DNA from 3 places in the Streptomyces sp. NPDC057623 genome. Region 2 is predicted to be linked to each of the others. Evidence: predicted binding sites of a transcription regulator. Region 2 holds the regulator's gene; each other region holds the start of a gene.
The links. Region 2 encodes HrcA, which represses chaperone genes, less so after heat shock. Its sites were predicted from a motif close to TTNGCACTCNGNNNNNCNGAGTGCNAA; they were not measured.
Positions count from the first base shown of each region.

Region 1: groES (co-chaperone GroES) is a predicted target of HrcA. The motif match lies at 4,280-4,306, and genes of this name have one in related genera.
Region 3: groL (chaperonin GroEL) is a predicted target of HrcA. The motif match lies at 8,347-8,373, and genes of this name have one in related genera.

Region 1 covers NZ_JBHVGZ010000001.1:211,951-222,281, forward strand. The annotation lists gene ACFU95_RS00940 (MOSC domain-containing protein) at 1-330, shown strand, start outside; gene ACFU95_RS00945 (SDR family NAD(P)-dependent oxidoreductase) at 428-1,201, shown strand; gene ACFU95_RS00950 (ester cyclase) at 1,307-1,999, shown strand; gene groL (chaperonin GroEL) at 2,081-3,706, opposite strand; gene groES (co-chaperone GroES) at 3,825-4,133, opposite strand; gene ACFU95_RS00965 (polysaccharide deacetylase family protein) at 4,382-5,188, opposite strand; gene ACFU95_RS00970 (polysaccharide deacetylase family protein) at 5,233-6,237, opposite strand; gene ACFU95_RS00975 (methyltransferase domain-containing protein) at 6,328-7,518, shown strand; gene ACFU95_RS00980 (RNA polymerase sigma factor) at 7,522-8,787, opposite strand; gene ACFU95_RS00985 (YciI family protein) at 8,835-9,191, opposite strand; gene ACFU95_RS00990 (LCP family protein) at 9,312-10,331, opposite strand, start outside.
Region 2 covers NZ_JBHVGZ010000018.1:5,580-15,910, reverse strand. The annotation lists gene ACFU95_RS20125 (ribonuclease Z) at 1-521, opposite strand, end outside; gene ACFU95_RS20120 (histidine triad nucleotide-binding protein) at 528-881, opposite strand; gene ACFU95_RS20115 (S41 family peptidase) at 967-4,179, opposite strand; gene ACFU95_RS20110 (hypothetical protein) at 4,254-4,823, opposite strand; gene ACFU95_RS20105 (16S rRNA (uracil(1498)-N(3))-methyltransferase) at 4,926-5,675, opposite strand; gene ACFU95_RS20100 (nitronate monooxygenase) at 5,672-6,748, opposite strand; gene dnaJ (molecular chaperone DnaJ) at 6,963-8,099, opposite strand; gene hrcA (heat-inducible transcriptional repressor HrcA) at 8,100-9,116, opposite strand; gene ACFU95_RS20085 (MBL fold metallo-hydrolase) at 9,277-10,014, shown strand; gene ACFU95_RS20080 (DUF3097 domain-containing protein) at 10,057-10,331, shown strand, end outside.
Region 3 covers NZ_JBHVGZ010000039.1:51,372-61,702, forward strand. The annotation lists gene ACFU95_RS31605 (ROK family protein) at 1-346, opposite strand, end outside; gene ACFU95_RS31610 (ABC transporter substrate-binding protein) at 522-1,757, shown strand; gene ACFU95_RS31615 (DUF3263 domain-containing protein) at 1,806-2,054, shown strand; gene otsB (trehalose-phosphatase) at 2,274-3,113, shown strand; gene ACFU95_RS31625 (trehalose-6-phosphate synthase) at 3,101-4,546, opposite strand; gene ACFU95_RS31630 (glucosyl-3-phosphoglycerate synthase) at 4,642-5,586, opposite strand; SAM riboswitch class I at 5,723-5,861, shown strand; gene thrC (threonine synthase) at 5,880-7,166, shown strand; gene ACFU95_RS31640 (MoaD/ThiS family protein) at 7,275-7,550, shown strand; gene ACFU95_RS31645 (cold-shock protein) at 7,999-8,205, shown strand; gene groL (chaperonin GroEL) at 8,536-10,158, shown strand.

The DNA of each region.
Region 1 (10,331 bases), on a different contig from region 2:
ATCGGGTCCGAGGTGGTGCTGGAGGTGACGTGCGGGCGGATTCCCTGTGCCACCTTCCAGGGCCATCTGGGTGAGAAGCAGTGGGTGAAGCGGTTCACCGCGAAGGGTGCGCCGGGCGCCTATCTGCGGGTGATCGAGCCGGGGGAGATCCGGGCGGGCGATGCGCTGGAGATCATCCACCGCCCGGATCACGAGGTGACGGTGGCGCTTCAGTTCCGGGCGGTCACGACGGAGCGGAAGCTGCTGCCGCGGCTGCTGGCGGCGGGTGCGGCGCTGCATCCGGAGTCGCTCGCGGCGGCACGGAAGTACGTGGCGGAGCACGGGCGCTGACGTGCGCTCACCGCGGCGGCCTTCGCTCGGGCTTCACTGATCGGGAGGGCCTGTGCAGCAAACGGATGCACGCGGTCCGGGTCACTAATCTTGCGCCATGACAACGGCATTGATTACGGGATCGACCGCGGGCATCGGCGCCGCGTTCGCGCGGCGGCTTGCGGCTGACGGGCACGACCTCGTCCTGGTGGCCCGGGACACCAAGCGGCTGCGGGAGCAGGCGACCGAACTGCACGACCGGCACGGCATCGAGGCCAAGGTGCTGACGGCCGACCTGGCCCAGGACGCCGGCATCGAGACGGTCGCCGCACGCCTCGGCGACCGCCGCAACCCCGTCGACCTGCTGGTCAACAACGCCGGCTTCGGCAACAAGGGCCGCTACCTCGACGTCTCCATGGCCGACGAGCTGAAGATGCTCAAGGTGCACTGCGAGGCCGTGCTGCGTCTGACGTCGGCGGCGACGGAGGCGATGCGGGAGCGGGGGCGCGGGGGCGTCGTCAACGTCGCGTCGGTCGCGGCCTTCGTACCGCGCGGCACGTACGGCGCGTCCAAGGCGTGGGTCGTGCAGTTCACCCAGGGGGCTGCCCGGGATCTGGCCGGGAGCGGGGTGCGGCTGATGGCGCTGTGCCCGGGGTTCGTGCGGACCGAGTTCCATGAGCGGGCCGGGATGGGCACGGACAACATTCCGGGGTGGATGTGGCTGGACGCCGACAAGGTGGCGGCCACGGCACTGGAGGATCTGGCCCGGGGGAGGTCGTTGTCCATCCCGGACCCCCGCTACAAGGTGCTCATGGGGGCGGCGAAGCTGGTGCCGCGGGGAATGCTCGGGGGGATCAGCTCGAAGACGGGGCGGAAGTACGGGCCCCAGTAGGCGCGTCGGCGGGCGCACGGCACGGGTGAACAGGCGGATGGCCCTCGCAGTGGGGAAAATGGTGCTGTCCAGCCGCACCCAGGGGGGCCGGGAGGCGACGACGCCATGACCTTCGTACAGCTCATCGACTGCAAGACCAGCCGTTTCGACGAGATGAACCGGCTGATGGACAGGTGGGTCGAGCAGACCAAGGGCAAGCGGACGGCGACGCACGACATCATCGGCAAGGACCGGTCCGACCCGGCGCACTTCATCGAGATCGTGGAGTTCGCCTCGTACGAGGAGGCGATGCAGAACTCCAACCTGCCCGAGACCGACCGGATCTTCCGGGAGATGGTGGCGCTCTGTGACGAGGAACCCACGTTCACCGATCTGGACGTGGTGCGTGACGAGCAGCTGAACGTCCTGGCCGCGCGGGCCTTCTTCGAGGCCATGGGCAAGATGGAGCCGGGGCGGATCGGCGACCACCTCACCCGCGACTACGTGGATCACGACCCGTCGTACCCGCAGCCCGTGCAGGGCATCGACGGGATACGCGAGCAGTACGAGGGATGGCGGGCCGCCTTCGACTTCACCTTCCGGATCGACGACCAGATGGCCCAGGACGACCAGGTGTGCACCCGGTGGACCTGGGTCGCTCGCCACAAGGGCGAGTTCCTGGGGATTCCGGCGACCGGACAGGACGTGAGCATGCAGGGCATGACCTGGCAGCGGTTCCGGGACGGCGCGATCTGCGAGAGCCACTGGCTCTACGACCGGGCGGGACTGCTGGAGCAACTGGGGGTACTCGGTCAGTGAAGCCCGCGAAGGGGAAGGCCCCGCTCCCGCACGTGAGTGCGGAGGCGGGGCCTTCTTGCTGCGCGCTGTGAGCGGCTGGGCTCAGTGGGCGTGGCCGTGGCCGTGGCCCGCGGCGGCCGGCTCTTCCTCTTCCTTCTTCTCGACGACCAGGGTCTCGGTCGTGAGGAGCAGGGAGGCGATGGAGGCGGCGTTCTCCAGGGCGGAGCGGGTGACCTTGACCGGGTCGATGACGCCGGACTTGACCAGGTCGCCGTACTCGCCGGTGGCGGCGTTGAAGCCCTGGCCCTTGTCGAGCTCGGCGACCTTGGAGGTGATGACGTAACCCTCCAGGCCGGCGTTCTCGGCGATCCAGCGCAGCGGCTCGACGGCGGCCTTGCGGACGACCGCGACACCGGTGGCCTCGTCGCCGGTCTTGCCGAGGTTGCCCTCGAGGACCTTGACGGCGTGGACCAGAGCGGAGCCACCACCGGAGACGATGCCCTCCTCGACCGCGGCGCGGGTCGCGGAGATGGCGTCCTCCAGACGGTGCTTCTTCTCCTTCAGCTCCACCTCGGTGGCGGCGCCGACCTTGATCACGCACACGCCGCCGGCCAGCTTCGCGAGGCGCTCCTGGAGCTTCTCGCGGTCCCAGTCGGAGTCGGTGTTCTCGATCTCGGCCTTGATCTGGGCGACACGGCCCTGGACGGCCTCGGACTTGCCGGCGCCGTCGACGATCGTGGTGTCGTCCTTGGTGACCGTGATGCGGCGGGCGGAGCCCAGCACCTCGAGGCCGACCTGGTCGAGCTTGAGGCCGACCTCCTCGGAGATGACCTCGGCGCCGGTCAGCGTCGCCATGTCCTGCAGCATCGCCTTGCGACGGTCACCGAAGCCGGGGGCCTTGACGGCGACCGCGTTGAACGTGCCGCGGATCTTGTTGACGACCAGGGTCGACAGGGCCTCGCCCTCGACGTCCTCGGCGATGATCAGCAGCGGCTTGGAGGCACCGGCCTGGATGACCTTCTCCAGCAGCGGCAGCAGGTCCTGGATGGAGGAGATCTTGCCCTGGTTGATGAGGATGTAGGGGTCCTCCAGGACGGCCTCCATGCGCTCCTGGTCCGTCACGAAGTACGGCGACAGGTAGCCCTTGTCGAAGGCCATGCCCTCGGTGAAGTCCAGCTCCAGGCCGAAGGTGTTGGACTCCTCGACGGTGATGACACCGTCCTTGCCGACCTTGTCCATCGCCTCGGCGATGAGCTCGCCGACCTGGCTGTCCTGGGCGGACAGACCGGCCACGGCGGCGATGTCGGACTTCTCGTCGATCGGGCGGGCGGTCGCGAGGAGCTCCTCGGAGACCGCGGCCACGGCCGCGTCGATGCCCTTCTTCAGCAGCGCCGGGGAGGCACCGGCGGCGACGTTCTTCAGGCCCTCGCGGACGAGCGCCTGGGCCAGCACGGTGGCGGTGGTCGTACCGTCACCCGCGATGTCGTTGGTCTTGGTCGCCACCTCCTTCACCAGCTGGGCGCCGAGGTTCTCGTACGGGTCCTCGACCTCGACCTCACGGGCGATGGTGACACCGTCGTTGGTGATGGTGGGCGCGCCGAACTTCTTGTCGATGACGACGTTGCGGCCCTTGGGGCCGATCGTCACCTTGACCGTGTCGGCAAGCTTGTTGACGCCGCGCTCGAGGGCGCGACGGGCGTCCTCGTCGAACTTCAGGATCTTCGCCATGGGAGCGGTTCAGCCCTCTCGGAAAACGTGGGTGAAACGAACTGCGCCCCGGACGCCCGGCTTCTTGAGGTCGCGGGGGCCCGGGGCGCAGCTCACAAGCAGAAGTGCTTGAGGTGAATTACTTCTCGATGATCGCGAGCACGTCGCGGGACGAGAGGACGAGGTACTCCTCGCCGTTGTACTTCACCTCGGTGCCGCCGTACTTGCTGTACAGCACGATGTCGCCGACCTTCACGTCGAGCGGCAGACGCTCGCCGCTCTCGAAGCGGCCCGGACCGACGGCGAGGATGACGCCCTCCTGGGGCTTCTCCTTCGCGGTGTCCGGGATGACCAGGCCAGAGGCGGTGGTCTGCTCGGCGTCGAGCGGCTGGACCACAATGCGGTCCTCGAGCGGCTTGATGGCAACCTTGGAGCTGGTGGTCGTCACGATCCGACCTCCCCCTTCGGAGATCTCACGGGGTTAACTGTCTGAGGTGGCGACCAGGTGGATCCGTCGTCGCGGGTGCCGGACCTGCCCGTCGCGTAGTTGGCACTCTCCAGTGGGGAGTGCCAGACCCGAGACTATGACCGCGATTAGCACTCGGTCAAGCGGACTGCTAATTCGCGTCCGCGCCGCGCCGGCTGAGCCGGGCTTCCGGTCGACCGGCTCAGCCGTGGACGCCCCGGAGCGTTCCGTCAGATGTAGTCCTCCAGCCGGCCCACCGTGAGGCCCCGCCCCTGGATCTCCCGCAGCAGCCTCGTCGTCCGCTCCCTCAAGGACAGGCCGGCCGGTTCGCCCGACGGGACGGAGACGATGTCGCCGGCGCGCAGCCGTCCGGAGCCGTGCGCGTACGTCAGCCCTCCGTCGCCCTCCATCGCCGCACGCCACAGCACCACCGCCGTGATGCCGCAGTCCGCCGCCGCGCGGAGCGTGGTGGAGTCGTACGTGCCGTAGGGCGGCCGGAAGAGGCGGGGGCGGATGCCGAAGCGGGCGCGGAGTTTGTTCTGCTGGCCGCAGATCTCGGCGCGCTGGCCGGCGTACGGCAGACCGCGCAGGGCGGCGTGGTCGAGGGTGTGGTTCTGGATGGACGCGCCCACCGACCGCAGCCGCGCGAAGTGGCCGTAGCCCGGGCCGACCACGCTGTCCGTGAGGAACATGCTGACGGGCAGCCGTAGTTCACGGACCATGTCGACGAAGCGGGGGTCCTTCTCCGCGCCGTCGTCGTAGGTGAGGAAGACGACCTTGTCGCGGGTGGGGGCGCGGTGCACGACCGGCAGCGGGGCGCCGCCGGGCAGCCGCAGCCGCCGGGCGGGCGGGGACTCGGGAGCGGGCAGCGGGGCGGCCAGGCCCCAGCGGCGATACGGCTGTGCCGTGTGCGTCGGGCCCTTCGCCGAGCGGGCGCCGGGTACCGCCTCCTCGGCCGGTGCGGCGCCGGGAGCGACCGAACCGGCCGGCCGGGCGCAACCGGTGAGCAGGGCGGACGCCAGGACCACCACGGCCATGAGCACGGCCGCCGCAGCGCTCGGCCCCGGCCCTGGCGTCGGCCTCACAGATAGTCCTCCAGCCGGGCCACCGCGTACCCCTCGGCCGTGACCTTGTTCAGGAACCGGCGGATCATGTCGGGCATTGTGCCCTTCCAGTCGCCCCTGCCGCGGAAGTGCGTGAGGACGATGTCACCCGGTCGGACCTTCCGGTCCCACTCCCGGTAGTCCCAGCGGTCGACGAAGACCTCCTCGTTCCACAGCGGGACGTACTTGACGCCGCACGACTTCGCCGCCCGCAGGCTGTTCCTGTTGTAGTTCCCGAAGGGCGGGCGGAAGAGCAGCGGGCGCTTGCCGTAGCGCTCCTCGATCACGTCCTGCATGGCGCAGATCTCGTACTGCTGGCGGCGGTAGGAGAGCCCCGGGAGGTAGGGGTGGTGGAGGGTGTGGTTGTTCAGGGCGACGCCGCCGCGCTGCATCCGCTCGAAGTAGCCGTAGTCGTCCTTGATCAGGTAGTTGCTGAGGAAGGCGGTGTACGGGACCTGGAGGTCGCTCATCATCCGCAGGAAGGCCGGGTCCTTCTCGGCGCCGTCGTCGATCGTGAGGAAGACGACCCGCTGCCGGGTCGGGATGGTGGTGAAGACCGGCGGGAGGCCGAGTTCCTCGTGCCCGTCCACCTCGAAGCCCTCGCGGGTGGTGATCTTCGGCTTGGTGGCGGGGGGCGGCGGGGGTGTGAGCGGGATTCTCGCCAGGCCCCAGCGTCTGGCCGCGGCGGCGCGGGCGGCGAGGGCTGACCTGCCCGACCGGAACTTCTTGGCGTGCGGGTCCGGGGTGGCGGCCGGGGGCGGCGCCTTGAGGGGCTGCCGGCTCGGCGTGGAGCGGGCGGTCCCGGCGCCGTGCGAGCCGCCCGGGGCCCCTGGATCGGCGACCGGCGTGCAGCCCGAGGCGATGGCCGCGGCGGCGAGCGCGGCGATCGCGGCACGGACCCGGAAGTGCCCGGGTTCCCGACGGCGGCGCCGTACGGATGCCCCATTGGGGCTACTTTTGTCATTTTGTACTACTAGTCGCATGGTGCCGGATCTTCGCAGGCACTCGTCCCGGAGCCGGGCCGACACCGCCGCCGGCCGCGGACCATCCACCGACTGGCCGACAATGGCCCGGTGAACGACCTCGCCTCCTTCGCCTCGCTCCGCACCCCCGAGGGCCGCGCCCTCCTCGACGCCGTACGCGACACCGATCCCGCCGACGAACTCGCCGTCGCCACCCGCCTGCGCCGCGAGCACCCCGCCGAGCTGGTGTCCGCGGCCCTCGGGCAGGCGCGGTTGCGGCAGCGGGCGGTGGCCAAGTTCGGGGCGGCTGACGCGGGGCGGATGTTCTTCACGCCGAACGGGGTCGAGCAGTCGACCCGGGCCAGCGTGGCGACGTACCGGGCCGAGCGCTTCCGAGCGGTCGGGGTACGGTCCGTCGCCGACCTGTGCTGCGGGATCGGCGGCGACGCGATCGCGTTCGCCCGCGCCGGGATCCGCGTACTGGCCGTCGACCGGGATCCGCTGACCTGCGAGGTGGCCCGCGCCAACGCCGACGCGCTCGGACTCGCGGGCCTGGTCGAGGTGCGCGAGGCGGATGTGACGGAGGTGGACACGGCCGGGTACGAGGCGGTGTTCGTCGACCCGGCCCGGCGTTCCTCCGGGCGCGGCCGCATCTTCGATCCCGAGTCCTACTCCCCGCCCCTGTCCTGGGCCGTGTCCGCCGCGCTCAAGGCGCCGATCGGCGTCCTGAAGATCGCGCCCGGCATCCCGCACGAGGCGATCCCCGCGGACGCGACGGCCGAATGGGTCTCGGACGGCGGGGACGTGAAGGAGGCCATGCTCTGGTTCGGCGCGAACGTGACGCCGGGAGCGCGGCGGGCGACGCTGCTGCCCGCCGCGGCCGGCATCCACGTGACCCCCGACTCCATGCTCCCGGACCCCGAAGTCCGGCCGGTCGGGAGGTACTTGTACGAGCCGGACGGCGCCGTCATCCGCGCCCATCTGGTCGCCGAGGTGGCCGACGACCTGGAGGGCGGGCTGATCGACCCGACCATCGCCTACGTCACCGCCGACGCGCCGCACCACACCCCGTACGCCACCGGCTACGCGATCACCGACGAACTCCCCTTCAACGTCAAGAAGTTGAAGGCGCTGCTGCGGGAACGCGAGGTCGGGATCCTGACGGTGAAGAAGCGGGGGTCGGCCGTCGAGCCGGAGGAACTGCGCAGGAAGGTCAAGCCTCAGGGGCCCAACTCGGCGACGGTGTTCCTGACCCGGGTGGCGGGGGCGCCGACGATGCTGGTCGGCCACCCGTTGAAGTGACCGTCACCCGCCGGCGGCCCGCCTCAACAGCATCTCCCGCTCCGGCTCGTTGCGCGTCAGCCCCGCCGCCCGCTCGAACTCCGCCCGCGCCTCCGCCGTACGGCCGAGCCGCAGGAGCAGGTCACCCCGCACGCTCGGCAGCAGGTGGTACTCCCGCAGGGCCGGTTCGGAGGCGATGGCGTCGACGATCTCCAGTGCGGGCTCCGGTCCCTGAGCCATCGACACGGCGACCGCGCGGTTCAGCTCGACGACGGGGGAAGGGGATCGCGCGGACAGCAGGCCGTACAGGGTGGCGATGGTCCGCCAGTCGGTCTCCTCGTACGTGTACGCGTGCGCGTGGCAGGCGGCGATCGCGGCCTGGAGGGCGTACGGGCCGGGGGCGCCCGTGGCCGTGGCGCCCGCGCGGTCCAGCGCCGTGATGCCGCGGGCGACGAGCATGCGGTTCCAGCGGCGGCGGTTCTGGTCCTTGAGGAGGACCGGTTCGCCGGACGGGCCGGTGCGGGCCGTCGCGCGGGACGACTGGAATTCGAGCAGGGCGGCCAGGCCGTGCACCTCGGGCTCCTTCGGCATCAGTCCCGCCAGCAGGCGGGCCAGCCGCAGCGCGTCCTCGCACAGCGCCGGGCGCAGCCAGTCGTCGCCGGCCGTGGCGGCGTAGCCCTCGTTGAAGACCAGGTAGATGACGTCGAGGACCGAGCCGAGGCGGGCCTCGCGGTCGGGGCCGTAGGGCACCTCGAAGGCGATGTTCCTCGTGGCGAGGGTGCGCTTGGCCCGCACGATGCGCTGGGCGACCGTGGCCTCCGGCACCAGGAACGCCCGGGCGATCTCGGGCGTCGTCAGGCCGCCGAGGAGGCGCAGGGTGAGGGCGATGCGGGCCTCGGCGGACAGGACCGGGTGGCAGGTGGTGAAGACCAGCCGGAGCAGGTCGTCATCGATGTCGTCGGGGTCGTACGAGGCGGACGGCTCCTCGGGCGGTGCCGTCGTCTCCAGGTCGCGGCCGATCTCGGCCAGCTTGCGGGCGTAGTTCTCCCGGCGGCGGATCAGGTCCACGGCGCGGTGCTTGGCGGCGGCCATGAGCCAGGCGCCGGGGTTGTCGGGGACCCCGTCCCGGGGCCACTGCTCCAGCGCGGCGACCAGCGCGTCCTGTGCGAGTTCCTCGGCGATGCCGACGTCGCGCACGGTCCGGGCGACGGCGGCGATCACGCGAGGGGACTCGATACGGAAGACGGTCTCGATGGCGCCGTGCGGGTCTGCGGTGGGCTGCGGGGTCACAGCCCACCATGCAACACCCGTACGGCCGTGGATCCAAGGAGGTCGGATCAGCCCTCGGCGATTTCCCGGACCTCGCAGGTGACCTGCCATTCCGGGCCATGGACCTTCACGAACCGCGAGGCCCACTCCAGCGCCTCGGCCTTGTCCTTGCACTGCGTGATGGCATAGCCGCCGATGACCTCCTTGGACTCGGTGAAGGGCCCGTCGGTGACGGAGACGCTCGCGCCGTCCCAGTGCACGCGGGTGCCCTGCGCCGTCGGGGTGAGCCCGGCGGTGTCGAGCATCACGCCGGCCTTGGTGATCTCCTCCAGCAGCTCCCCCATGCGCTGCATCATCTCGGGGCTCGGGCCCTCGGCGGGCGCGGTGGACTCGTCGATCCGGACGAGGGAGAGGTAGCGCGGCATGGTGACTCCTCGGGGTCGGTGTCGGTGACCGGGTGCTTCTCCCGGCCTCTCACCCGTGCGTCGATCGGCGGACTCCCGGATCGACACACTCCCCGGATTTTCTTCGAAGATTTTTTTCCCTCACCGCAACGACTCCCACAACTCCCCCGCCTCCGGCTCCTGAGCCACCACCCGGTTGGGGTCCGACGGCGCCGGTACCACCGGCATCGTCACCGTCCGCACCCGGTCCGACGTCAGACCCTGAAGGCTCTGCCCCAGGCTCGTCAACCCGCTCAGGGAGTCCAGTCCGGTATCCGTCGTCAGGCTGTCCGTCACCGCGTCGGCGACCCGGTAGAGCCTGGCCGGGTCGGCGAGGAGGTCGGTGGCGGAGATCTGGTCCAGGAGGGCCTTCACCAGCCGCTGCTGGAGACCTATGCGGCCCAGGTCGCTGCCGTCGCCGATGCCGTGCCGGGTGCGGGCGAGGGCCAGGGCCGTGGTGCCGTCCAGGTGGTGGGTGCCGGCCTCCAGGGTCAGGTGACTGTCCTCGTCGTCGATGTCCTCGTCGGTCGTGACGGTGACGCCGCCCAGCGCGTCCACCAGCTTCGCGAAGCCCGAGAAGTCGATCTCGATGTAGTGGTCCATGCGGACGTCCGTGAGCGACTCGACCGTCTTGACCGCGCACACCGGCCCGCCGATCGCGTACGCGCTGTTGAACATCGTGCGGTAGGCCACCTCCGTCGAACCGCCCGACGGCAGCGGGCAGGACGGACGGGTGACGAGGGTGTCGCGCGGGATGCTGACGACCGTCGCCTCCGTGCGGCCGGCGTCGACGTGGACCACCATCGCCGTGTCCGAACGGGCTCCGGTGCTGCTGCCGCCGCCCAGCTCCTGGTTCTCCTCGCCGGTGCGCGAGTCCGAGCCCAGGACCAGGATGTTCAGGGATCCGGTCGGCAGCGGGGAGGCGGAGGACGACGGCGCCGGTGTCGTCACGCCCCTCGGCGGACGGTTGTCGCCGAGCGCGCTGTTGATGTCGACGCTCTTGATGTTGTCGTTCAGGTGCCAGTAGGCCCAGGCTGCCGTGCCGACGCCCAGCACCAGGCCGCCCGCGAGGACGAGGCCGGCGGTCTTCAGCGCCTTCGACCGCCGGCCCGAGCGTCTGCC
Region 2 (10,331 bases):
CCGACGTCCGGCCCCTTGATGCCGTGCGCGGCGAGGCGTTCGGGCAGCATGCGGCGGCCGTCGGGCTCGACGAGGCGATAGCCGTAGGACTCGACGGGGTGCGACAGCCGCGCGGCCTCCAGCGTGTAGCCGCCGGTGTCGGCGACGACCCCGTCCTCGGCGACCGGCGCCTGCGTGAGGTCGACGGTCTCCCGGTAGGCGGTGGCGTACCGCAGCCGGTCGAAGAAGCGCTGGCCGGAGCGCGGGTAGTGGGCGGTGACGGGATGGGGGACCCGGTCGAGGTTGATCCGCTGGATGACGCCGGCGAGGCCGAGCGAGTGGTCCCCGTGGAAGTGGGTGACACAGATCCGGTTCAGGTCGTGGGCCGCGACTCCGGCACGCAGCATCTGCCGCTGCGTGCCCTCACCGGGATCGAAGAGGATGCCCTCTCCGTCCCACCGCAACAGATACCCGTTGTGGTTCCGGTGCCGGGTCGGGACCTGGCTCGCTGTTCCGAGGACGACCAGTTCACGTACGGACACGATCGGTTACCCGGGGGGCCACTGCATGCCGCGGCCGCCGAGGACATGGGCGTGGGCGTGCCAGACCGTCTGGCCGGCTCCCGCGCCGGTGTTGAAGACGATGCGGTAGCTCTCCAGCTTTTCCTCGTCGGCGACGGCCTGGGCTTCCCGCAGGACGTCCGCGGCGAGGGCCGGGGCGGCGGTGGCGAGGGTGGCGGCGTCCTTGTAGTGCGCCTTGGGGATGACCAGGACGTGGGTGGGCGCCTGGGGGTTGATGTCCCGGAAGGCGACGGTCGCGTCCGTTTCGCGGACGATCGTCGCCGGGACGTGGCCTTCGGCGATCTTGCAGAACAAGCAGTCGTCCTGTGGCTCCCCTGCCATGTTCCCTCCGGGGGTCGGGCCGGTCTGGTTGACGCAGGGCATCGTATCGTCGACGGGTGCGGGTGGGTTGTGGCTGGTCGCGCCCCTAGGAGGTCGGCAGAGCCGGCGGTGACTTCGCGGGACTGGTCTCCAGTCCCTCCAACGCGATCCGCACTGCCTCGTCCAGTTGGGCGTCGCGCCCGGCCACCCAGTCCTGTGGGCGCTGGGCCACCTCCACGTCCGGGTCCACGCCGTGGTTCTCCACGTCCCAGCCGTAACCCTCCAGCCAGATGGCGTACTTCGGCTGGGTGATCAGGGTGCCGTCGACCAGGTGGTAGCGGCTGTCGATGCCGATCACGCCGCCCCATGTGCGCGTTCCCACCACCGGGCCGAGCCCCAGCGCCTTGATCGCCGCGTTGACGATGTCGCCGTCGGACCCGGAGAACTCGTTCGCCACCGCCACCACGGGCCCGCGCGGGGCGTCCGTCGGATAGCTGTACGGCCGCATACCGCGCGGCAGTTCCCAGCCGACGATCCGCCGGGCCAGCTTCTCCACGACCAGCTGCGAGGTGTGCCCGCCGCCGTTCTCGCGGACGTCCACGACGAGGCCCTCGCGGGCCACCTCGACCCGCAGGTCACGGTGGATCTGGGCCCAGCCCGGCGCCTGCATGTCCGGCACGTGCAGATAGCCGAGCCGGCCGCCGGACTTCTCGTGGACGTACGCCCGCCGGTCGCTCACCCACGCGTGGTAGCGCAGCGGCTGCTCGTCGGCGATCGGTACGACGACCGCGTGCCGTACGTCGCCGCCCCCGGCCGGAGAGATCGTCAGCTCCACCGCCTTGCCCGCCGTACCGACGAGCAACGGCCCGGGCCCGGTCACCGGGTCCACCGGTGCCCCGGCCACCGCCACGATCGCGTCCCCGGCCCGCACCGCGACCCCGGGGGCGGCCAGCGGCGCCCGTGCGTCGGGGTCGGAGGTCTCCGACGGCAGGATGCGGTCGATGCGCCAACTGCCGTCCTGGTGGCGGGAGATGTCGGCGCCGAGGAGGCCCTGGCGGGCTCCGCCGCCGTATCCGCCGCGCGGGGCGACATAGGCGTGCGACGTGCCCAGCTCGCCCTGGACCTCCCACAGCAGGTCCATCAGATCGTCGTGGGTGGCGACCCGGTCGGTCAGCGGGCGGTAGCGGTCCAGCACCCCCGTCCAGTCCACGCCGTTCATGTCCGGCCGCCAGAAGTGGTCGCGCATGATGCGGCCGGTCTCGTCGAACATCTGCCGCCACTCGGCCGCCGGGTCGACCTGCTGCCGTACGCGCGTCAGGTCCACGGTGATGTTCGAGTCGCTGTCGTCGTCGCCGGAGGCCCGCCGGTCGCTGGGGACGACCTTGAGCCGGCCGTCGGTCCACAGCAGCACCCGCTTGCCGTCGCCGCTGACCTCGAAGTGGTCGGCGTCGTCGGCGAGATGCTCGACGCGCCGCTGGAGGAGGTCGTAGCGCTCCAGCTCGGTCTTGGGCTCGGGGTCGTCGGGCGTGGCCCGGGAGGCGCCGAGCGCGCCGCGTACGGGATGCCGCAACCACAGCACGCCGTCCTTGGCGGCCTGCAGGTTGGTGTAGCGGGCGGCCTCGACCGGGAACGGCACGATCCGGTCGGCGAGCCCTTCGAGGTCGATGCGGGTGGTCGGGGCGCCCTCGCTGTCGGGGGTCTCGTCCTTGTCCGGCGCGTCGAAGGGGCGGCCGTGCCGCTGCGGGCCGAAGGGGGACGGGGTGGTCGCGGCGAGGGTGATCAGGTGGGGGCGGGAGCCGACGACGAAGGCGAGGTCGAAGACGTGCTCGTCGTAGACGGGATCGAAGGCCCGCGTCGACAGGAACACCAGGTGCTTGCCGTCCGGGGTGAACGCGGGCGCGTAGTCCTGGAAGCGCAGCGGGGTCGCCTCGGAGACCGACAGGTCGGTGGTGTTGGCGAGCTTGAGCTGGCTGAGCGGGCGCGGGCCGGGGTGCGACCAGGCGAGCCAGGCCGAGTCGGGCGAGAAGACCAGTCCGGCCACGTCCCCGTCCTGGCTGCGGTCGACCTCACGGACCTCGCCGGTCTCCCGCTCGACGAGCAGCAGGCGCCCGTCGTGCGCGGCGACCGCCGCCCGGCTCCCGTCGGGCGCCATGGCGAGTTCCAGGACGCGGCCGAGCTGCCCGGCGCCGAGCCTGCGTGGCGTGGCACCCGGTGCGAGACCGGTCGCCGGGGCGAACTCCAGCGCGTCGTCGCCCTCCGCGTCCGTCACCCAGACGACCCACTCCTCGCTCTCCGCCCGGAAGGTGCGCGGCAGCCGGGCCCGTACGCCGGGCTCGGCGGCGAGCGCGCGGGCGGGGCCGGAGCGGTGGGTGACCCAGTGCACGGCGCCCCGGACGGAGACCGCGCTGCCGCGCGCGGTGTGGTCGGGCGCGGCCTCCCCGAAGGAGCGGGCGGCGTTCAGCGGGTACGGCTGCCGGTCGGTGCGCTGCCCGCCGAGCCGGATGTCGAGCCGGCGCGGCTCGGCCCCGTCGAGGTCGTCCAGGAGCCACAGTTCCCCGGCGGAGGCGTACACGGCACGGGTGCCGTCGCCCGCGGCGTGCCGGGCGTAGAAGCCGTCGAGGGGGGTGTGCCGGCGCAGCTCGGACCCGTCGGCGAGGGACGAGTACAGCGCGCCCACGCCCTCGTGGTCGCAGAGGAAGGCGAGCCGCTGCCCGGCCCACAGGGGGTACTCGATGTTCCCGTCCAGCTCCTCGTGCAGCCGGACGAAGTCGCCGTCGCCCGCGAGGTCGATCCACAGCTTCCCCGCCGTACCGCCCCGGTAGCGCTTCCACCGTGCGGCCTCAAGGCCCATGGGCGCGGACGCGAGGACCAGGTGGGGTCCGTGGACGACGTCGGCGACGGGGCCGTAGGGCAGGGTGGTGGCCGGTCCGCCGTCGAGCGGGACCGTGTGGGCCCAGGTGCGGCGGCTGCCCGCCTGGCCCTGGGTGCTGATCGCGAGGACCTGGCCGTCCGGCGTCCAGCCGCGCACCCGGGTCTGCCCGCTGCCCCAGTGGGTGAGGCGCTTCGAGGGGCCGCCGTCGACCGGCGCGATGTGCACCTCGGGGGCGCCGTCGCGGGTGGAGGTCCAGGCGACGGTCGTCCCGTCGGGCGAGATGCGCGGCAGGGTGACCGGCACGTTGTCGGCGCTGACCCGCCAGGCCCGGCCGCCGTCGAGCGGGGCGAGCCACACGTCGTCCTCGGCGGTGAAGGCGACCAGGTCGCCGTGCAGATGCGGATACCGGAGATACGAAGACGATCCGGACGTCACGGACTGAGTCACCCGATCACCTTAAGCAGGGGCGGCGTCCGGGGACAGACCTTTGGATCACTTGCCCAACTCCGGGCCGTGACCGCTCACTTGCCTTCCGGCCAGCAGTTCGGGTGCTCCTTGCAGTAGACGGTCTTGGTGACGGTCACCGTGACGGTGGGCCCGGGCTGCTGTCCGCCGCCGGACGGGTTGACGGGCGAGGGTGTGGCGTCGCAGTCGCCGAGCCCGTTGACGTGGAACCACTCCTTGCCGCCGATCTTGGCGACGAGGTCCCCGCGGACGCAGGACCCGCTGACGGCCCGGGTGATCCGGCCGGTGACGACGATGTCCTTGCCGTCGGCGGTCTCGCCCTCGCAGTCGACCTTGACGACGGTGTTCGCGCTGGCCGTCGCCGCACCGGATTTGCCGTCGCCGTCGCCGTTGTCGTACGAGCCCGTGCAGTTGAGCCACTGCACATCGGCCTTCTGCCGCTCCAGCTCCGCGGTCACGGTCTGGTCGGTGGTGAACGCCACGGTCGCGGAACTCAGCCCACCGGGGTCACAGCCGACCGCCCCGCCAACGGCGACCACCGCGAGTCCCGCCACACCGGCCACCCGCACCCCACGCGTACGCCCCGTGTGGCCCGCGCGACCCCAAATCCTCCTGAATGCCCCCATGGAGGGCAGCCTGCCACTGTCCCGGCCGACGCGGTAGGGCACATACGGCCACTCCGGGTTCCGGTTCCGGTCCGGGGTCGCGAACCGGACGAGTGTCCGACGTCAGGACCAGCGGCCGGTACGGCCGAGGAGCAGGGCGGTCGCCGCGGTCCCGGCGGTCGACGTGCGCAGCACGCTGGGCCCCAGCACGTACGCCCTCGCCCCGGCTTCCTCGAAGAGGGCCAACTCGTCCTTGGCGACGCCCCCTTCGGGCCCGACGACCAGCACGATCTCACCCTCGGAGGGCAGTTCCGCGGTGGCGAGCGGCTCGCTGCCGTGCTCGAAGTCGGAGTGCAGTACGGCGGCGAAGTCGGCTCCGGCGAGCAGCGCCGCGACCTGCTTGGTCGTCGCCGCGTCCGCGATGTCGGGGAAGCGGAGCCTGCGGGACTGCTTGCCGGCCTCGCGGGCCGTCGCCCGCCACTTGCCGAGCGCCTTCAGTCCGCGGTCGCCCCTCCACTGCGTGATGCAACGGGCCGCCTGCCAGGGCACGACGGCGTCGACCCCGACCTCGGTCATGGTCTCCACGGCGAGCTCGCCCCGGTCGCCCTTGGGGAGGGCCTGGACGACGGTGATGCGGGGGGTGGGTTCCGGGTCCTCGGACACCGAGGTCATGTGGACGACGAGCCGGTCCTTGCCCTCGGCGGCGATCACGTCGCACACGGCGTAGCGCCCGGCTCCGTCGGTGAGGACGACCTCCTCGCCGGCCCGCAGCCGCTTCACGGAGACCGCGTGGCGGCCTTCCGGGCCGTCGAGGACGTACTGTCCGCCGGCGCCGGCGTCGAAGTGCTCCACCACGAACACCGGGGCGGTCATCGCGGACCCCCCTTGCCCGACAACGCTGTCGACGCCGCGTCCAGTTCGGCGGCCAGCACCTCGACCAGCTGCCCGGCGGGCAGCTCGCGGGCCATCCGGTGGCCCTGGCCCGCCCACAGGGCCATGCCCTGCGGGTCGCCGGAGGAGGCGGCCTTCTTGCGCAGCGGCGAGGTGAGGTGGTGGACCTCGGGGTAGGCGGCGGGGGCGTACGGGCCGTGCTCGCGCAGGAAGCGGTTGACCAGGCCACGGGCGGGGCGGCCGGAGAACGCGCGCGTCAACTCGGTCCGTACGAACAGGGGGTTGGTCAGCGCCTGCTTGTGCACGGCGTTGGCGCCGGACTCCTGGGTGGCGAGGAAGGCGGTGCCGAGCTGGGCGGCGCTCGCCCCGGCCGCGAGGGCGGCGGCGATCTGGCTGCCGCGCATGATGCCGCCGGCGGCGACGATCGGCAGGCTCACGGTCTCGCGGACCTGTGCGACGAGGGAGAGCAGCCCGACGCCGGACCGGTCCGTCTCCGGGTTGTCGCGATGCGTCCCCTGGTGCCCACCGGCCTCGACACCCTGCACGATCACGGCGTCGGCACCGGCCCGCTGCACGGCGAGGGCCTCGTCCGGAGTGGTGGCGGTGACGAGGGTGAAGGTCCCGGCGCGGCGCAGCGACTCCAGGACGTCACCGGTGGGCACGCCGAAGTGGAAGGAGACGACCGGCACCGGGTTGTCGAGCAGCACGGCCAGCTTGGCGTCGTAGCCGTCGTCCCGGCCGCTGTCCGGGTCCCCCAACTCGGTCTCGTACCAGGCGGCTTCACCGGCGAGCTGGTGGGCGTAGACATCCACGGCGGCCGCGTCCGCGTACTCGGGCTGCGGCATGAACAGATTGACCCCGAAAGGCCGCCCGGTCAGCCCCCTGAGCTGCTTGATCTCCTGGTACATCCCGTCGGCGGTCTTGTACCCGGCGGCGAGGAACCCCAGCCCTCCGGCCTCGGCCACGGCAGCGGCGAGCTGCGGCACGGAGACGCCGCCTGCCATGGGGGCCTGCACGATCGGGTGGGGGAAGAGATCGGTCAGCGCGGAGGACATGACGGCATGTTGTCACGTCCTCCGAACAAGTCCGAATCGGCCCTTCCCCTTGGCATAGGCCAACACTTCCCGTGGGGGTCAGCGCCCGTCGCACCAGGGGTCAACGACCGTTGAACGCATCCTTCAACCGCGAGAACAACCCCTGCTGCCCCGGCAGACCGTGCCTCCCCGGGGGCCGACCCCCGGACCCCCAGCAGCGACCCCGCAGCTCACGTCAACGACCGTTGAACGCATCCTTCAACCGCGAGAACAACCCCTGCTGCCCCGGCTGGAACTGCCCCTGCGGCCGCTCCTCGCCTCGCAGCTTGGCCAGCTCGCGCAGCAACCGCTCCTGCTCGGGATCCAGCTTGGTCGGCGTCGTCACCTCGACGTGCACGATGAGATCGCCACGCCCTCCGCCTCGCAGATGCGTGATCCCACGCCCGTGCAGCGGAATCGACTGACCGGACTGGGTGCCGGGCCGGATGTCGACCTCCTCCAGCCCGTCCAGCGTCTCCAGCGGCACCTTCGTGCCGAGGCACGCCGCCGTCATCGGGATCGTCACCGTGCAGTGCAGATCGTCGCCGCGCCGCTGGAAGGTCGAGTGCGGGAGCTCGTGGATCTCGACATAGAGGTCACCGGCGGGACCGCCACCCGGCCCGACCTCGCCCTCACCGGCGAGCTGGATCCGCGTGCCGTTGTCGACACCGGCCGGGATCTTGACCGTGAGGGTCCGGCGGGACCGGACCCGTCCGTCGCCCGCGCACTCCGGGCACGGCGTCGGGACGACGGTGCCGAAGCCCTGGCACTGCGGACAGGGCCGGGACGTCATGACCTGGCCCAGGAAGGACCGCGTCACCTGCGACACCTCACCGCGACCGCGACACATGTCACACGTCTGGGCGGAGGTGCCTGGGGCGGCCCCCTCGCCGTTGCAGGTGTTGCAGACGACGGCCGTGTCGACCTGGATGTCCTTCGTCGTGCCGAAGGCCGCCTCGTCGAGCTCGATCTCCAGCCGGATCATCGCGTCCTGGCCCCGGCGGGTGCGCGAGCGCGGACCGCGCTGCGACGCCGTACCGAAGAACGCGTCCATGATGTCCGAGAAGTTCCCGAAGCCGCCCGCGCCGAAGCCACCGGCTCCCGCGCCGCCCGCCTGGGACAGCGGGTCGCCGCCGAGGTCGTAGACCTGCTTCTTCTGCGGGTCCGACAGCACCTCGTAAGCGGCGTTGATCTCCTTGAACCGCTCCTGGGTCTTCGGATCCGGATTGACGTCCGGGTGCAGCTCGCGGGCGAGCCGCCGGAAGGCCTTCTTGATCTCTTCCTGCGACGCGTCGCGACGCACGCCGAGCACGGCGTAGTAGTCCGTGGCCACTTACGACTCCGCCAGGATCTGTCCGACGTAACGTGCCACTGCGCGTACCGCTCCCATCGTTCCCGGGTAATCCATGCGGGTCGGTCCGACCACGCCGAGCTTGGCGACTGCCTCGCCGCCCGAACCGTAGCCGACCGACACGACGGACGTGGAGTTGAGTCCCTCATAGGCGTTCTCGTGCCCGATGCGCACGGTCATGCCCGAATCACCCGCCTCGCCAAGGAGTTTGAGGAGCACGACCTGCTCCTCCAGGGCCTCCAGGACGGGCCGGATGGTGAGGGGGAAGTCATGTCCGAAGCGGGTGAGATTGGCGGTTCCGCCGATCATCAGCCGCTCCTCGTTCTCCTCGACGAGCGTCTCCAGAAGGGTGGAGAGCACGGCCGAGACAGTGCCGCGGTCCTCCTGGTCGAAGGCCTCGGGGAGGTCCTCGACGAGGGTCGGCACATCGCTGAAGCGCCGCCCCGCGACCCGGCTGTTGAGCCGCGCGCGCAGATCCGCGAGCGACCCCTCACCGAAGGGCGCCGGGCAGTCGACCATCCGCTGCTCGACCCGCCCGGTGTCCGTGATCAGCACGAGCATCACCCGCGCGGGCGCGAGGGAGAGCAGCTCGACGTGCCGGACGGTGGACCGGGTCAGCGACGGGTACTGCACGACGGCGACCTGCCGGGTGAGCTGCGCGAGCAGCCGCACGGTGCGCGCCACGACGTCGTCGAGATCCACGGCGCCGTCGAGGAAGTTCTGGATGGCGCGCCGCTCGGGCGGGGTCATCGGCTTGACGCCGGCGAGCTTGTCGACGAACAGCCGGTAGCCCTTGTCGGTCGGGATCCGTCCGGCACTGGTGTGCGGCTGGGCGATGTAGCCCTCGTCCTCCAGGGCCGCCATGTCGTTGCGGACGGTCGCCGGGGACACGCCGAGGCTGTGCCGCTCGGTCAGGGCCTTCGACCCGACCGGCTCCTCGGTCCCGACATAGTCCTGGACGATGGCACGCAACACCTGAAGCCTGCGTTCACTCAGCAATCGCGCACACCTCCAGAAGTCGTCCCCTTGGCGTCTCGCCTGGCACTCTGCGCTGGTGAGTGCCAACCGTCCCCGGCCAGTGTACGGCGGTGGGGTACGCCCCGGGCAAGGCCGGTCGCGCACCACCGTGCCCGACGGTGGTGTCGTTTAGCGTCGCCGTATGACGGTGACTTGGGAAGAGCTGGGGTGGGAGCGGCTGGCGGCGGGGGTCGGACGGTGTCGGCTTCCGGGCTGGGACTGCACGGCGGGGCTGGTCGTCGGGGACGGCGTCGCCCTGCTCGTCGACGCCGGGTCGAGCCTCGGTGAGGGCGTGCGCTTGCGTACGCAGGCGCAGTGGCTCGCCGGTCACCGTGTGACTCATCTCGCGCTTACCCACCCCCACTTCGATCATGTCTTCGGGGCTGCGGCTTTCGCGGGGGCGGAGGTGTACGGCCCGGTGGGCATGGACGCCGTCCTCGCGCACGAGCGCGAGGAGCTGCGGGCGGACGCGGTGCGCAACGGTCTGGACCCGGCGTCCGCGGAGGAGGCCGTGGACGCGCTGGTCCAGCCGCGCCACCAGGTGAGCGGCGAGTGGACCCTCGACCTGGACGGCGGGCGCCAGGTCCTCCTGGCGAACGTGGGCCCGGCCCACACGGCCCACGATCTCGTCGTGCTCGTGCCGGGCGGGGCCGCGGGTGACCGGGAGGTGGTCTTCTGCGGCGACCTGGTGGAGGAGTCCGGCGAACCCCAGGCGGGCCCCGACGCCGTACCGTCCCGGTGGCCGGCGGCCCTGGACCGCCTCCTCGACCTGGGCGGCGAGGACGCACTGTACGTGCCCGGTCACGGAGCGGTGGTGGACGCGGAGTTCGTACGACGTCAGCGCGACGCGCTGGCCGCCCGTTTCGGCGTGTCGGGCTGAACGGCAGGACGCGCGGCCCGCGCTTCTCCTATCGTCATCCGAATGCGCCAGTACTCCGCCGACCTGACCCCGCCCTGGAAGAAGCCCAAGCCCGTCCCCGAGGTCCCGGCGGACCCGGGCCTGGTGGTGGAGGAGCCGGGCACGGGCTTCTGCGGCGCGGTGATCCGCTGCGAGGCGGGCACGGTGACCCTGGAGGACCGCTTCGGCAAGCACCGGGTGTTTCCGCTGGAGCCGCGGGGGTTCCTGCTGGAGGGCAAGGTGGTGACGCTCGTACGCCCGTCAGGCGCGGCCCCGGTACGTCCCACCCGTACGGCCTC
Region 3 (10,331 bases), on a different contig from region 2:
GCACGTCGTGGCCGAGGGCGACGGGAAGGCCGCCGAGCCGTTCGACGAGCAGCTGTCGCAGGGGTACGTCCCGCCAGCCCAGGTTGGCGGCGTAGGCGGCGATGCCCTCCGCCTCGTCGACGATGCCGGGGACGGCGACGCCGACGGCGGCCGCGGGCTCGCCGAAGCGCTGTTCGCCGTACGCGCGCAGTTCGGCGGCGAAGTCGAGGATGCCCTCGACGACCGCGTCCGGCCCGCGCTCGCGCCCGGTCGGGCGGCGGGCCTGGTGCAGCGACGCGCCGCTCGCCCCTGCCAGGGCGGCCTTCATCCCGGTGCCGCCCACATCGAGGGCGATGACGTGTCTCACGGAGGACAGTGTGTCTTGCGCACCCGCGAGAGGTCTAGTCCACTTACGTGGTGTAGACCTATTGGGGGCAATATGTATGACGTTTCGAAAGTTTCGAATGATAGGTGTGGGGCGGTTCAGCGTGCAGCGGCGTAGGTGTACGAGGCGTACAGGGCGTACAGGAGCGATCGCGGCCGTGTCCGCGCTGGGCCTCACGGCGGCTCTCGGCGGCTGCGGGCTGACCGGTGGTCCGGACGAGGTGACACTGAGGCTGGTCGCCGCGGACTACGGCGACAACGAGGCGAACAGTTCCCAGAAGTACTGGGACAAGCTCGTCAAGGAGTACGAGGAGGAGCACGCCGGCGTCCGGGTCGACGTCACGGTGTACTCCTGGAACGACGTCGACGCCAAGGTCAGGGAGATGGTCGACGCCGGGAAGGCGCCGGACATGGCGCAGATCGGCGCGTACGCCGACTACGCCGCCAAGGACCTCCTCTACGAGGCCGACGACCTGCTCTCCATTCCCGTCCAGGCCGACCTCGTCGCGCAGCTCGCGGACGCGGGACAGGTGAACGGGGTCCAGTACGGCATCCCCTTCGCCTCCTCCACGCGGCTGCTCTTCTACAACAAGACCCTCTTCCAGAAGGCCGGCCTCACCCCGCCGACCACCTGGAAGCAGCTGGCCGCCGACGCCGAGGCGCTCAGGGCGGAGGGCGTGAAGTACCCGTACGCGCTGCCGCTCGGGGCCGAGGAGGCGCAGGCCGAGACCATGCAGTGGCTGCTCAGCGGCGGGGGCGGTTACACCGACGCCGAAGTCGGCTCGTACAGCATCGACTCCACCGAGAACGTCGCCACGTTCAACTGGCTCAAGAACAACCTGGTCGGCAAGGGGCTCACCGGCCCGGTCGCGCCCGGGAAGCTCAACCGGGCCGACGCGTTCGCCGCGTTCGCGGCCGGTGACGTCGGCATGCTCAACGGCCATCCTTCGCTGATGCAGATGGCCGGGAAGAAGGGCGTGAAGTTCGGCATGGTGCCCATGCCCGGGCGGGAGGGGCCGACCAAGGTCTCCATGGGCGTGGCCGACTGGATGATGGCCTTCAAGCAGAACGGCCACGCCGAGCAGGTGGGCGACTTCCTCGACTTCGTCTACGACAAGCAGAACGTCCTGGACTTCTCCCGGGAGTACGACCTGCTGCCCGTCACGAACTCCGCGTCCACGGTGATGACCGCGGCGCCGCAGGACGCCGACCTCAAGCCGTTCCTGGAGCAGCTCTCGCTCTCCGAGCTGTACCCGGTGGGGCGGACGTCGTGGGCGGCGGTCAGTGCGGACGTCAAGAAGCGGATCGGGGGGACGGTCGCCGCCGGCGGGAGTCCGTCGGCGGTCCTGGGGCAGCTGCAGTCGACCGCGTTCAGGGCGGAGAGCGCGGAGTAGTGGTCGTCGCCGGCGAGGGTGTCGGTGGCGGGAGCTAGGGTGCGACGCATGAGTCAGGACCCGCCTGAGCCCGATGCCCTCGCCGAGCGCGAGCGGGCCGTTCTCGCGCTGGAGCGCCGGGGGTTCTCGGGGCCCGGGGCGAAGGAGCGGGCGATCCGCGAGGAGCTGGGGCTGGCCCCGGTCCGCTATTACCAGCTGCTCAACGCCCTGCTGGACGACGCGCGGGCGCTGGCCCATGATCCGGTGACGGTGAACCGGTTGCGGCGGGTGCGGGAGGGGCGCCGCGGCGACCGCTGACGAGCGGTTCCTCGCCCCCGCCGCCCCTACCCGTCCCATCCTTCTGGGGCTCCGCCCCAGACCCCGCTCCTCAAACGCCGGAGGGGCTGGGTTGTTCAGCCCGTCCGGCGTTTGAGGACGAGGTCCCTTCAGGGCCGAAAGCGGGGGTCTGGGGGCGGCAGCCCCCAGGGACGGGACGGGTAGGGGCGGCGGGGGCGCTCTCCTGGATAGGGTCGCCGCATGGGCCACTCCACGGAACCCCTGCCGACCCCCGCCACCCAACCCGGCCGCGACGGCCTCGCCGCCATCCTGGCCAACCCCGCGCGGGCGCTCATCGCGCTGGACTTCGACGGCACCCTCGCCCCCATCGTCCCGGACCCCGAGAAGGCGAGGCCCCACCCCGACGCCCTCCCGGCCCTCACCGCACTCGCCCCGAAGGCGGCCGCGGTGGCGGTGATCACCGGCCGCCCGGCCGACATCGCCGTGAAGTACGGCGGATTCGCCGACGCCCCGGGCCTGGAGCACCTCGTCGTGCTCGGCCACTACGGCGCCGAACGCTGGGACGCCGCCACCGGCGAGGTCACCGCCCCCGCCCCCCACCCCGGCGTCGCAGCCGTCCGCGCCGAACTGCCGGGCCTCCTCGACGGCATCGCACAGGGCACCTGGACCGAGGACAAGGGCCGGGCCCTGGCCGTGCACACCCGCCGCGCGGCCGACCCCCAGGGCACCTTCGACGCCCTCCGAGCCCCGCTCGCCGACCTCGCCGCCCGCCACGGCCTCATCGTCGAACCGGGGCGGATGGTCCTCGAACTCCGTCCACCCGGCATGGACAAGGGCGTCGCCCTGCGCGACTACGCCCGCGACCTCGGCGCCGGGTCCGTCCTCTACGCCGGCGACGACCTCGGCGACCTCCCCGCCTACGCCGCCGTCGACGCACTCCGCTCCGACGGCACCCCCGGCCTCCTGGTGTGCAGCGGCAGCGAGGAGGTCACCGAGCTGTCGGAGAAGGCGGACATCGTGGTCGACGGCCCGCAGGGGGTCGTACGACTGCTGCGGGCGATCGCGGCTCAGGCGGGCTGACCGGCCGCCCCGGACTCCCCGGTCAGCGCGTGCAGCTGGTCCAGGAACCACTGGGCCGGCGGCAGCGCGGTCGCGGCCGCGGCCAGCCGCTTCGACCGCTCAGCCCGCTCCTCCGGCCCCACGGACAACGCCTCGTGCAGCGCCCGCGCCGTGCCGGTCACGTCGTACGGATTCACGGCGATCGCGTCCTCGCCGAGCTCCGCGAAGGCCCCCGCCTCCCGTGACAGCACCAGCACGCAGCCCTCGTCGGAGAGGACCGGCACCTCCTTGGCGACCAGGTTCATGCCGTCCCGGATGGGGTTGACCAGGGCCACGTCGGCCAGCCGGTACGCGGCCAGGGAGCGTGCGAAGTCGTCCTTGACGTGCAGGACCACCGGGGTCCAGGCCGGGGTCCCGTAGCCGGAGTTGATCTCGTCCGCCAGCCGCTGGACCTCGGCCGTGTAGTCGCGGTACACCGCGAGGTCCTGCCGCGAGGGGTACGCGAAGGCCACGTGCACCACCCGCTCCCGCCACTCGGGGTGGTCGTCGAGCAGCTGCCGGTAGGCCAGCAGACCCCGCACGATGTTCTTGGACAGCTCGGTGCGGTCGACCCGCACGATCGTCCTGCGGGCGCTTCCGTCCGCGGCCGGGCCGATCTCGTCCCGCAGCGCCGCCATCCGCTCGGCCACGTCGGGCTGATGCGCCCGCGCCCGCAGGAAGTCCGCATCCGCGCCCAGCCCGTGCACCCCGACCCGGGTGCCCCCGAGCCCGCCGGTGAACTCCGCACAGCACGCCTCGAAGGCGTCCGCCCAGCGCCGGGTCAGGAACCCCAGCCGGTCCGCGCCGAGCATTCCGCGCAGCACCTGTCCGGCGACGTCGTCGGGCAGCATCCGGAAGTACTCCGGCGGCGCCCACGGCGTGTGCGAGAAGTGGCCGATCCGCAGGTCCGGGCGCAGCTCGCGCAGCATCCCCGGCACCAGCGTCAGGTGATAGTCCTGCACCAGCACCGCCGCCCCGGGCGCCGCCTGCCCGGCCAGCGCCTCGGCGAAGGCCCGGTTGTACGTCTCGTACGACGCCCACCGGCGCCGGAACTCCGCGTCGAAGACCGGCTCCAGCGGCGTCTGGTAGAGCATGTGGTGGACGAACCAGAGGACCGAGTTGGCGATGCCGTTGTAGGCGTCGGCGTGCACGTCGGCCGGGATGTCCAGCATCAGCACGCCGTCCTCGCCGACCCCGCGCCGCACCGCCTCCCGGTCCCCGTCGGACAGCGCCGAGCACACCCACAGGGCGCCCGCGTCCGGCCCGATCGCCGACAGCCCGGAGACGACACCGCCGCCGCCCCTCCTGGAGTGCAGCGACCCGTCGTCGCGCACCTCGTACGAGACCGGGCCGCGGTTCGACGCGACCAGCACCTTGGCGGCACCCTGCCTGACAGCACCCTGCGTGGAAGCCATACGCCTCAACCTAGCCCGGCCCGGAAACGCTCAAACGTGCGGTTCCGCTCAGTGGCGGGCTCTCGTACGCCCTGTATACGGCCGGTTTCCGGCGTTTACGCGACCTTGCGCGTCGCATACTCGGCGATCTCCACCATCGGCGGCCGCTCCTCCGTGTCCACGGAGTACGTACGCGGCTCGAACCCGTCCTCGCCCCGCTCGAACTGGGTGAGGGAGGGCCGGACCAGGTGTCCGCGGGCCAGCCGCAGCTGGGCCGTGCGGTAGATCGCGGCGGACATCCGGCCGAGCGCCTGCCCGTCCTGGTGCCGGTGCTTGCGCACCCCCACGTCCACCTGGGCCAGCGCGTCCAGGCCCACCAGATGCAGGGCGTCGACCAGCATGCCCAGCTCGACGCCGTACCCGACGGGGAACGGGAGCTGTTCCAGCAGGCCGCGGCGAGCCGCGTACTCGCCACCGAGCGGCTGCACGAAACCGGCCAGCTGGGGCCAGTGCATGTTCAGCAGCGGACGGGCCATGAGTTCGGTGACGCGTCCGCCCTGACCGGCGGCGCCGCCCAGCGGACGGTCGTACATGCCCTTGACCAGATCGACGTCGGGGTCGGTGAGCAGCGGGCCCACGATGCCGGAGACGAAGTCGGAGGAGAACTCCCTCAGGTCGGCGTCGATGAAGCAGACGACGTCCCCGGTCGTGACGAGCAGGGAGCGCCACAGCACCTCGCCCTTGCCGGGCACGGCCGGGATACGCGGCAGGATCGCGTCCCGGTGCACCACGGTCGCGCCCGCCGCGGCGGCCACCTCGGAGGTGCGGTCGGTGGAGCCCGAGTCGACGACGACGATCTCGTCGACCAGCGGCACCTGCCGCATGAGGTCGTGACGGATGACCGCGACGATGTCGCCGACCGTCTCCTCCTCGTCGAGCGCGGGCAGGACGACGGAGACCGACTGGCCCGTACGCTGTTTGGCGGCCAGGATCTGGTGGAGCGGACGATCGGTCGCGGACCAGGAGCGGGTGCTCAGCCAGCGCTCGACTTCTTCCAGCACGTAGGCGGCTCCTTAGCGTGTGATCCATCTCGCGGTTCGGACGACTATCTCAACTGTCCTGGTTGTCGGTTACAGTCTTGAACAACGCGGGTGACCATCGCATGTCCTGACCGGCCCGCCGACCACAACTTCATACCGCTCATCCAGAGGGGCAGAGGGATACGGCCCGATGAAGCCCCGGCAACCCTCCAGCCGGTCTCGTTCACGCGAGGCTCCCGGCTAGGGAAGGTGCCAAATCCGTCTCACGGCGAGATGCGTCGTGAGGAAGATGAGGAGAAAGGGCCTCGCCTCACATGGCTGCGCAGACTGTTGCAAGCACCACCGAATCCACCGTAGACCTCGGCCCCGCCGCGGCGCTTTCCTGCCGTGAGTGCGGCCACCGGGTCCCCCTCGGACCGGTCTTCGCGTGCGAGGAGTGTTTCGGCCCGCTGGAGATCGCCTACGACTTCTCGGCCTACGGCGCCGAGGAGCTCCGCAAGCGGATCGAAGCGGGCCCCGCGAACATCTGGCGCTACGCGCCTCTCCTTCCGGTTCCGGCCGACGTGGCCACCAAGCCGAACATCAACCCCGGCTGGACCCAGCTCGTCAAGGCCGACAACCTCGCGCGTGAGCTGGGCGTCGACGCCGGCAAGCTGTTCATCAAGGACGACTCCGGCAACCCGACGCACTCCTTCAAGGACCGTGTGGTCGCCCAGGCCCTGGAGGCCGCCCGCGCCTTCGGCTTCACCACCCTCTCCTGCTCCTCCACCGGCAACCTCGCCGGTGCGGTGGGCGCCGCGGCCGCCCGGGCCGGCTTCCGCTCCTGCGTGTTCATCCCGCACGACCTGGAGCAGGGCAAGGTCGTCATGGCCGCCGTCTACGGCGGCGAGCTCGTCGGCATCGAGGGCAACTACGACGACGTGAACCGCTTCTGCTCCGAGCTGATCGGCGACCCGGCCGGCGAGGGCTGGGGCTTCGTCAACGTCAACCTGCGGCCGTACTACGCCGAGGGTTCCAAGACCCTGGCGTACGAGATCTGCGAGCAGCTCGGCTGGCAGCTGCCGGACCAGCTGGTCGTGCCGATCGCCTCCGGCTCGCAGCTCACCAAGATCGACAAGGGTCTCCAGGAGCTGATCAAGCTCGGGCTCGTCGAGGACAAGCCGTACAAGATCTTCGGTGCCCAGGCCGAGGGCTGCTCGCCGGTGTCGACGGCGTTCAAGGCCGGCCACGACGTGGTCCGCCCGCAGAAGCCGAACACCATCGCCAAGTCGCTGGCGATCGGAAACCCGGCGGACGGTCCCTACGTCCTGGACATCGCCCGCCGTACCGGCGGTGCGGTGGAGGACGTGACCGACGAGCAGGTCGTCGACGCGATCAAGGTGCTGGCCCGGACCGAGGGCATCTTCGCGGAGACCGCCGGCGGGGTGACCGTGGGTGTGACGAAGAAGCTGATCGAGAACGGGCTGCTCGACCCGGCGAAGACGACGGTCGTCCTCAACACCGGCGACGGTCTCAAGACGCTGGACGCGGTGGCCGGTACGGGGCTCACCGCGACCATTCGTCCCAACCTCGATTCGTTCCGCGAGGCCGGACTCGCCTAGTCGTTCGTCCGCGGGCCGGTGGGGGCCGGTCGCGCCCACGCGGCGGCAGCCGCACATGCAACACAGCCCCGCGCCCCTGAGGGCGACTACCTGACCGGAGGTCACAACGTGAGCGTCAACGTCCGCATCCCCACCATCCTGCGCACCTACACGGGTGGCCAGGCCGAAGTGGCCGCCGAAGGCGGCACCCTCGGTGAGGTCATCGCCGACCTGGAGAAGAACCACACCGGGATCGCCGCCCGGGTGCTGGACGACCAGGGCAAGCTGCGTCGGTTCGTCAACGTGTACGTCAATGACGACGACGTCCGTTTCGAGCAGGGCCTGGAGACCGCGACCCCGGACGGTGCGGGCGTCTCCATCATTCCGGCCGTCGCCGGCGGCTGAGCCTGACCGAATGACCGATCATTACCATCGGTAACCCCGGTCACCGAGAGTTCATCGAATTGCCCCCTCCGTGAGAGAAGCGGAGGGGGCAATTCTGTGTGGTTGAGCGAGGTACAGTTGGGGAACGCGCCGCTGATCTACAGGTCGGCAGCCCTTGAATTCCACCGCGAGCCCGACAAGAAGTAGCCAAAGTGTGCGGGTTTTTTGCGGCTTTTGTTCCCTTTGCCGGGCCCGACTTGACCTGAAGTCAGAGGAATTGTCCCCACATTCCCGACCGGTCGTGCCCGGATTTCTCGTCCGATTGACCTGTTGCAGACGGCAGTTGGGCAGATACATTCAGCCGCGGTCGACGCGTTCCGGCGCACGCCCCCGACCGATGGGGGGTGAGGTCTGACCCGGATCCGCGAAGTGTGGATCTGTGCAAGGGCCAGTAATAGGGGAGTTAGGCATGGCTCAGGGCACCGTCAAGTGGTTCAACGCGGAGAAGGGGTACGGCTTCATCGCGGTCGACGGTGGTGCGGATGTTTTCGTCCACTACAGCGCGATCCAGATGGACGGGTACCGCACCCTGGAAGAGGGCCAGCGAGTCGATTTCGAGATCTCGCAGGGTCAGAAGGGGCCGCAGGCGGACATGGTCCGGCTGGCGGCCGGCTGAAGCACGCGTCGACTTAAAGCAGCGACGTTCTTCTTCGAAGGGCCCGCACCTCCTGGGGGGTGCGGGCCCTTCGCCGTGTCCGGGACGCGTTCGCGCCCTGTTCGCCCCGGGCGGAGCGCCCCGCCCGATCCCCGAGAGCCGCTTGCACTCGCATGGGTCGAGTGCTAATCATTGCGTTAGCACTCTGAAGGTGAGAGTGACAAAGAAGGACCGGGTCGGTGAGGCCCGCAGGCCAAGTGGGGCAAGGAACCACGAGGCATGTGAGCCGTCCGTCGCGGGCGCGGGCGCGGTCCGAAGGAATCACCCCCAGTCCTGGAGGGACCACTTCACATGGCCAAGATCATCGCGTTCGACGAGGAGGCGCGGCGCGGCCTCGAGCGCGGCATGAACCAGCTCGCGGACGCCGTCAAGGTGACGCTCGGCCCCAAGGGTCGCAACGTCGTCCTCGAGAAGAAGTGGGGCGCCCCCACGATCACCAACGATGGTGTCTCCATCGCCAAGGAGATCGAGCTCGAGGACCCGTACGAGAAGATCGGCGCCGAGCTGGTCAAGGAAGTCGCCAAGAAGACGGACGACGTCGCCGGTGACGGTACGACCACCGCGACCGTTCTCGCCCAGGCCCTGGTCAAGGAGGGCCTGCGCAACGTAGCCGCCGGCGCCAACCCGATGGCCCTCAAGCGCGGTATCGAGAAGGCCGTCGAGGCCGTCTCCGCCGCCCTGCTTGAGCAGGCCAAGGATGTCGAGACCAAGGAGCAGATCGCTTCCACGGCCTCCATCTCCGCCGCCGACACCCAGATCGGCGAGCTCATCGCCGAGGCGATGGACAAGGTCGGCAAGGAAGGCGTCATCACCGTCGAGGAGTCCCAGACCTTCGGTCTGGAGCTGGAGCTCACCGAGGGTATGCGCTTCGACAAGGGCTACATCTCGGCGTACTTCGCCACCGACATGGAGCGGATGGAGGCGTCGCTCGACGACCCGTACATCCTGATCGCCAACTCCAAGATCGGCTCCGTCAAGGACCTGCTCCCGCTCCTGGAGAAGGTCATGCAGTCGGGCAAGCCGCTGCTGATCATCGCCGAGGACGTCGAGGGCGAGGCCCTGTCGACCCTGGTCGTCAACAAGATCCGCGGCACCTTCAAGTCCGTCGCCGTCAAGGCCCCGGGCTTCGGCGACCGCCGCAAGGCGATGCTGAACGACATCGCCATCCTCACCGGTGGCGAGGTCATCTCCGAGGAGGTCGGTCTCAAGCTCGAGAACACCTCCCTGGACCTCCTGGGCAAGGCCCGCAAGGTCGTCATCACCAAGGACGAGACCACCATCGTCGACGGTGCCGGCTCCTCCGAGCAGGTCGCGGGCCGTGTGAACCAGATCCGCGCCGAGATCGAGAACAGCGACTCGGACTACGACCGCGAGAAGCTCCAGGAGCGCCTGGCGAAGCTCGCGGGCGGCGTGGCCGTCATCAAGGCCGGTGCCGCCACCGAGGTGGAGCTCAAGGAGCGCAAGCACCGCATCGAGGACGCCGTGCGCAACGCCAAGGCGGCCGTCGAGGAGGGCATCGTCGCCGGTGGTGGCGTGGCCCTGCTCCAGGCTTCCGGTGTCTTCGAGAAGCTGGAGCTGGAGGGTGACGAGGCGACCGGCGCTGCCGCCGTCAAGCTCGCCCTCGAGGCCCCGCTGAAGCAGATCGCCGTCAACGCCGGCCTTGAGGGCGGCGTCGTGGTGGAGAAGGTCCGCAACCTCACCCCGGGTCACGGCCTGAACGCCGCGACCGGTGAGTACGTCGACCTGGTCGCCGAGGGCATCATCGACCCGGCCAAGGTCACGCGTTCCGCGCTGCAGAACGCCGCGTCGATCGCCGCGCTGTTCCTCACCACCGAGGCCGTCATCGCCGACAAGCCGGAGAAGGCCGCCGCGCCTGCCGGTGGCGGCATGCCGGGCGGTGACATGGACTTCTGATCGACCTCGGGGGCTTCGGCCCCCGGTTGATCAACGTCCTTGCCGAGGGCGGTACTTCCTGTTGCGACAGGGGGTGCCGCCCTCGGCGCGTTGGCGGGTGCGGGTGAGTGGGGGCTGGTCGCGCAGTTCCCCGCGCCCCTTAGGGGCGTGCACTGGACGTACCTCAAGGGTGT